Regions from separate parts of the Streptosporangium sp. CA-115845 genome, predicted to be linked through region 2. Evidence: riboswitches for the same ligand, from Rfam matches in the RefSeq annotation. Region 2 holds a riboswitch; the other holds the start of a gene.
What was found. A riboswitch is a leader RNA that binds a small molecule or an ion and turns the genes downstream of it on or off. The one in region 2 is predicted to bind glycine.
Positions count from the first base shown of each region.

Region 1: another riboswitch for glycine. It lies ahead of gcvT (glycine cleavage system aminomethyltransferase GcvT); the one in region 2 lies ahead of gcvP (aminomethyl-transferring glycine dehydrogenase).

Region 1 is NZ_CP191988.1:1,922,647-1,926,039, forward strand. Features, by position in the region: gene ACQP0P_RS11090 (L-serine ammonia-lyase) at 1-478, opposite strand, end outside; gene gcvH (glycine cleavage system protein GcvH) at 549-938, opposite strand; gene gcvT (glycine cleavage system aminomethyltransferase GcvT) at 935-2,026, opposite strand; glycine riboswitch at 2,067-2,151, opposite strand; glycine riboswitch at 2,154-2,252, opposite strand; gene ACQP0P_RS11105 (PadR family transcriptional regulator) at 2,323-2,910, opposite strand; gene ACQP0P_RS11110 (ABC transporter ATP-binding protein) at 2,976-3,393, shown strand, end outside.
Region 2 is NZ_CP191988.1:4,272,023-4,275,415, reverse strand. Features, by position in the region: gene gcvP (aminomethyl-transferring glycine dehydrogenase) at 1-1,771, opposite strand, end outside; glycine riboswitch at 1,954-2,046, opposite strand; gene ACQP0P_RS21725 (MerR family transcriptional regulator) at 2,062-2,682, opposite strand; gene ACQP0P_RS21720 (bifunctional nuclease family protein) at 2,827-3,297, opposite strand; gene ftsR (transcriptional regulator FtsR) at 3,377-3,393, opposite strand, start outside.

The DNA.
Region 1 (3,393 bases), 2.3 Mb from region 2:
CGGTGGCGTTCTCGTCGACGACGAAGCCGCCGCCCACCGAGTAGTAGACCTTCTCGCGCAGCGTCTCGCCGGACTCCGACAGGGCGGTGAAGCGCATGCCGTTGGGGTGGTGGGGGAGCGAGATCCTGCGTTCGAAGACGAGGTCCTCGCCGACGACGAAGGGGATCTCGTGGGAGCCGTACAGGCGGACGGTGCCCGAGGCGCGCATGGCGGCCAGCCGCTCGTCGACCGTGTCGACGTCGACCAGCTCGGGTTTCTCGCCCGACAGGCCGAGCAGCACCGCCTTGTCGCTGCCGTGGCCCTTGCCGGTCAGCCCGAGCGAGCCGTACAGGATGGCGCTCACCCGTGCGGTCTTCTCCAGCAGCTCGTCCCGGTGCAGGCCCCGGGCGAACCTGTGGGCTGCGGCCATCGGGCCGCCGGTGTGCGAGCTGGACGGGCCGATTCCGATCTTGAAGAGATCGAAGACACTGATCGTCATCTGAATCCTTCCAGCGTGGACGGTCACGCGCGCCCGGGGACGCGCGTGACCGTGACGCGAGGCGTCGAACTTATGACTCACCCGAGGTGAGCGCGGTGTACTCCTCCGGCGACAGCAGGTCGTCGGCGGAGCCCTCAAGACGTACCCGGAACAGCCAGCCGTCGCCGTAGGAGTCGCTGTTGACCAGCGAGGGGTCGTCCACGACCGCCTGGTTGACCTCCACGACCTCGCCGGTGACCGGTGCGAAGATGTCACTCACCGACTTGGTCGACTCGACCTCGCCGACGGCGTCACCGGTGGCGACCGACGCGCCGACCTCGGGTACCTGCACGTAGACCACGTCGCCCAGCGCCTCGGCGGCGTAGGCGGTGATGCCCACGGTGAGGGTCAGGCCGTCGTCGACGCCGCCGATCCACTCGTGTTCCTTGGTGTAGTGCAGGTCCTCGGGAATGCTGCTCATTTTTTCCTCCTGTAGAAAGGCAGTTCGACGACTTCGACCGGCTCGCGGCTGCCCCGGATGTCGACGGCCAGCCCCGACGACAGGCCGCTGTCCACGAAGGCCATGGCGATGGGCCTGCCCAGTGTCTGGGAGGGCGCCCCGCTGGTGACCTCCCCGGCGACCGTGCCGTCATCGGCGACCACCACCGGATACCCGTGCCGGGGCACCCTGCGGCCGCTTGCGACCAGGCCGACCAGACGACGGGCCGGCGGGACGTCCCTGAGCGGTTCGAGGGCGGCCCGGCCGACGAAGTCGCCCGGCTTGTCAAACCTCACCACACGGCCGAGCCCGGCGTCGAACGGAGTGAGGTCCGCGGAGAGTTCGTTGCCGTAGAGCGGCATGCCCGCCTCCAGGCGGAGGGTGTCGCGCGCGGACAGGCCGGCGGGGACCAGCCCGTGCGGCGCGCCCGCCTCGGTGAGGGCGGTCCAGAGGGGTTCCGCCGCCGAGGCCGCGACGAACAGCTCGAAGCCATCCTCACCGGTGTATCCGGTGCGGGCGATGAGGGCCTCGTGTCCGGCCACCACGGCGGGCAGGCCCGCGTAGTACCCGAGCCCGTCCAGGTCGGCGTCGGTGAGAGTGCTCAGGATCTCCACCGAGCGCGGCCCCTGGACGGCGACCAGCGCGTACTCCTCGGAGCGGTCCCGCACCGCGGCGTCGAAGTCCCTGGCGCGCTCGGTCAGCTCGGCGGCCACCCGGGGGTAGTTGGAGGCGTTGGCGACGACCATGAACTCTTCGGGGGCCAGCCGGTAGACGATCAGGTCGTCCAGCACGCGGCCCCCGGCGTCGACGATCATCGTGTAGCGGGCGCGGCCGGGCGCCAGCGCGGAGAGGTGGCCGACCAGCGCGTAGTCGAGTGCCTCGGCGGCCTGCGGGCCGGTCACGAAGATCTCGCCCATGTGGGAGAGGTCGAACAGGCCGGCCGCCTGGCGGACCGCGTTGTGCTCGGCGGACTCGCTGCCGTAGCGGAGCGGCATCAGCCAGCCCGCGAAGTCGGTCAGCGTCGCGCCGAGGGACTCGTGCACGCCGCGCAGCGGCGTAGGTCGGGACATGTTCGCACCTCAGACAAGGGACAGATGAGATCATCCTCCCCCTCTGTCATTGGTGCCTGAGAGTTTCATCCGGGTTTTACCGGACTTTCACCTTCGGCGAGGTCGTGGGACCTGCTTTCCAGAGGCACCTACCCGCACGGTCCTTTGCCTTGAGAGGTTCGCGGGGAGGGCTTGCTCCTTCAGGGGTCCTGGCCTGGATGTCAGGACACTCTCCCGCGCGGGGTTCATCGGTGTCGTCGGCCAGCCTAACCGCCCGCACCGGCCGAGCGAAATCCCCTCGCGCCTGCCGGCCGGGATCAGGCCCCCTCGCCCAGTGCCCGGAGACCATCGCCCTCGGGCCTTACGGCGTGCACGTCCGCGCCGGCGGTGGCCATCGCCGCCAGGCGCTCCTCGGCGCCGTCGACGATCTGCAGGTCGGCTCTGGTGTGCGCGATGGCCGCGTCGATGAGCAGGGACACCAGAGGGTCGTCCTGTTCGCGGCGCAGGCGTGTCAGCGCCGCCAGGTCCGAGAGGTAGGCCTGGCGCTGAGCGGACACGAACGAGCCGAGTGCGTCCGTGCCCAGCCGGGTGGCCGCGAGCAGCTTGAGGAACAGTTCGTCCCGGAACCCCGACGAGCGGACCCAGGGAGCGCCCGCCCAATCCCGCAGCTCACCGGCGCCGCTCTCGGTCAGCCGGTACAGCGTCTTGTCCGGGCGGTCGCTCTGGGTCACGTGGCTGCGGGTCACGTGGCCGTCCCTGACCAGCCGGTCCAGGATCTGGTACAGGTGCCCGATGTTGAGGCCGCCCCACTGGGGGCCGACCGCCGCCTCGAACCGGGCCTTGAGTTCGTAGCCGTGGCTGGGCCCGTCGGCCAGCAGGGTGAGCACGGCATGGCTAAGTGGCATGATTCCTACATTGTCACAAGATAGGAACTTCACGGACCCTCGTACATTGTGACAATGTATCGGTCATGAGCGTTGAAGTCAGCCTGCGAGGCGTCAGCCGTGTCCACGGCTCCACCAGGGCGCTCGACGAGGTCGGCCTGGAGGTCGAGGCAGGTCAGGCGGTCGCGTTCACCGGGCCCTCGGGAGCGGGCAAGTCCACGCTCCTCCATCTCGTCGGTGCGATGGATCTCCCCGACGGGGGCGAGATCCACGTCGGAGGGAAGCACGTCGACGATCTCGGGCGCCGGGGTCTCGACCGGCACCGGCGCGCGGTGGGCTTCGTCTTCCAGCGCTTCCACCTGCTCCCGGCGCTGAGCCTGCTGGACAACGTGCTCGCCCCCGTGCTGCCGCGCAGGGTGGGCTTCGACCGCCGGGCCCGCGCCAGGGAACTGCTGGCCGCGGTCGGGCTGGCCGACCGGGAACGGGCGCTGCCCGGCGAGCTCT
Region 2 (3,393 bases):
CGTCACGATCCGACTCGCCACGCGCCGTGTGGTAGGCGCGGATCGCCAGGAGGCCGGCGTACTCGCCCTGGGAGCCGGCGTTCGGCTGGATCGACACGGCGTCATAACCGGTGACCTCGGCCAGCCAGCGCTCCAGCTCCCCTATCAGCTCGGCGTAGCCCGCCGCCTGGTCCTCCGGCGCGTACGGATGCAGCCCGGCGAACTCCGGCCAGGTGATCGGCTCCATCTCGGTGGTCGCGTTGAGCTTCATGGTGCAGGAGCCCAGCGGGATCATCGACCGGTCCAGCGCGACGTCCTTGTCCTGGAGCCTGCGCAGGTAGCGCAGCATGGCCGTCTCGGAGCGGTGGCGGTGGAAGACCGGGTGGGTGAGGTAGTCGCCGACCCGCGCCAGCGCGCCGGGCAGCGCGTCGTGCGCGGCGGCGTCCAGGTCGGCCAGCACGGTGCCGCTGACCTCGAAGGCGGCCAGGACCTGCTCCAGATGGAGGACCTCGGTCCTCTCGTCGCAGGTGACGCCCACGTGGTCGGCGTCGACCAGGCGCAGGTTGACGCCGTTCTCCCGGGCCGCGGCGACGACTCCGGCGGCATGCCCGGGCACACGGGCGAGCACGGTGTCGAAGAAGGTGTCGTGGACCACCTCGACGCCGCCCTGGCGCAGCCCCTCGGCGAGCACGACGGCGTGCCGGTGGATGCGGCGGCCGATCCTGCGCAGCCCCTCGGGGCCATGGTAGACGGCGTACATGCCGGCGATCACGGCGAGCAGCACCTGCGCGGTGCAGATGTTGCTGGTGGCCTTCTCGCGGCGGATGTGCTGCTCGCGGGTCTGCAGCGCGAGCCGGTAGGCGGGACGTCCCTCGACATCCTGGGAGACGCCGACCAGGCGGCCGGGCAGCTGGCGCTGGAGGCCGTCACGGACCGCCATGTAGGCGGCGTGCGGACCGCCGAAGCCGAGGGGGACGCCGAAGCGCTGCGAGGAGCCGACCGCGATGTCGGCGCCGAGCTCGCCCGGCGCGGCCAGGAGGGTGAGGGCGAGCAGGTCGGCGGCGGCGACCACCTGGGCACCGCGCGCGTGGGCGGCGTCGGCGATGGCGCGGAAGTCGCGAATCCTGCCGCTGGCGCCGGGGTACTGCACGAGCACGCCGAAGCAGTCGGGGAGCCCTCCGGTGAAGTCGCTCTCGACCAGCTCGATGCCGAGCGGCTCGGCGCGGGTGCGCAACACCGCCTTGGTCTGCGGCAGCGCGTCGGCGTCGACCACGAACACCTTCGACGAGGTGCGGCCCGCGCGGCGGGCCAGGGTCATCGCCTCGGCCGCGGCGGTGGCCTCGTCCAGCAGGGAGGCCCCTGCGACGTCGAGGGCGGTCAGGTCGGAGACGACGGTCTGGAAGTTGATCAGGGCCTCCAGCCGGCCCTGGGAGATCTCCGGCTGGTAGGGCGTGTACGCGGTGTACCAGCCGGGGTTCTCCAGGAGGTTGCGGCGGATGACACCCGGGGTGATCGTGTCGTGGTAGCCCAGGCCGATCATCGAGGTGAGCACGGTGTTGCGTCCGGCGAGGACCCGCAGCTCGGCGAGGGCCTCGGACTCCCCTGCCGCCGGGGGCAGACCCAGCCGGGCGAAGGAGCGGATCGCCTCGGGCACGGCCACCGCGACCAGGTCGGCGACGGAGGCGAATCCGACCGCCTCCAGCATGCGGGTCTGGTCGGCGTCGTCGGGCCCGATGTGACGGGTCGCGAACGGCGGAGGGGCGAGTTCGCTGAGCGATGACAGATCGGTCATGAGAAGCCTCTCGGGCGGGGTGGAGACCGGTGCTGGGCGCGGGCGTATGCCGGTTCTCCCCCTCTGTCATCACGACTGTCATCACGACGTGGTCGCTACCTGAGAGCTTCACCTGCCCTTGCCGGGAGGTTTGCACCGTCGGTGAGACGCACCTGGCGGGCGCGCCTGCTTTCCAGAGTTGCCTCGTCCGTGCGGTACAGGGTGCCTGAGAGATTCCGGGGAGGTTGCTCCTTCGGCGCCCCGATCGCGGTCGGGGTCTCTCCCGCACAGGGTCAGTGGCGAGTCCGAGTTTACCCGGTTCGTCGTGCTCTGCGACGACGGGCCAACTCATCGGCCTGATGATCGCCTAAAGGGCCCCCGCCCGACTCCGCGCGTTCGCCGGGAAGATCCGCGAGAGAGCCCTCCACCTCCTGCCACACCCGTCCCAGCGCGATACCGAAGACTCCCTGGCCGCCCTGGAGCAGGTCGATGACCTCGTCGGGCGAGGTGCACTCGTAGACGCTCACCCCGTCGCTCATCAGCGTGATCTGGGCCAGGTCGTTGACGCCACGCTCCCGTAGGTGCTGCACGGCGATGCGGATCTGCTGGAGGGAGACACCGGTGTCGAGAAGGCGCTTGACAACCTTGAGGACCAGAATGTCACGGAAGCCGTACAGCCGCTGGGAGCCGGAGCCGTGGGCGGCTCTCACGGTGGGCTCGACCAGGCCGGTACGTGCCCAGTAGTCGAGTTGCCGGTAGGTGATTCCTGCCGCCGAGCAGGCCGTCGGCCCCCTGTAGCCGATGTCGGCGGGCACTTTCACCGGTTGCCCGTCGAACAGCAGACCCTCTTCACCCGCGCGCTGACGTGCCGACTGGCGCCGTTCCGGGTCATCCTGGTCGGCGTTTCTACCCTCGCCGCTGCTGACCGCCACGCGGACCTCCGGCTTTCTCTCATCCCACGGCCTGATCTGGGGGTTTACGCACGACCGCAGGTTTCACTTGCACCGTAGGACTGGGGCCAAGTCCAGTCAACGACCCCACCCGGCGCGTCGTGAAGCGTAAATGCACCGAAATTCCTACCCCGCGCGGCCGAAGTCCTCGGGCGTGATCGTGTCAAGGAACTCCCTGAACTTCTCCACCTCGTCCTCCTGGTCGTCAGGGATGATCACCCCTGCCTCCTGTACCACGTCCTCACTCGCGAAGATACGTGCGCCGGTGCGAAGTGCCAAGGCGATCGAGTCGGAAGGACGCGCGCTCACCTCGACCCCGTTGGAGAACACGAGATCCGCGAAGAAGATGCCGTCACGTAAGGCGACGATGTTGACAGTGTTCAACCTGACTCCGAGCCCTTCGAGCACGTCCCGGAACAGGTCATGGGTAAGTGGCCGGGGTGGTGGTTCCTCGGCCTGGGCCATGGCGATCGCCGTGGCTTCCGTCATGCCGATCCAGATAGGTAGGTAACGCTCCCCATGCGTCTCTTTCAGCAGGACGATCGGCTGGTTGGAGGGCATTTCAACTCGAACGCCCACGACCTCCATCTGCAACACGGGCTGCTCCGTCTTCGCTGGATTCCGACCGGTTTGTTCAACGTAACACTCGTGGGGGTACGAGTGCCTGGTCAGGCTCTCACCGGCCCAGTGCCC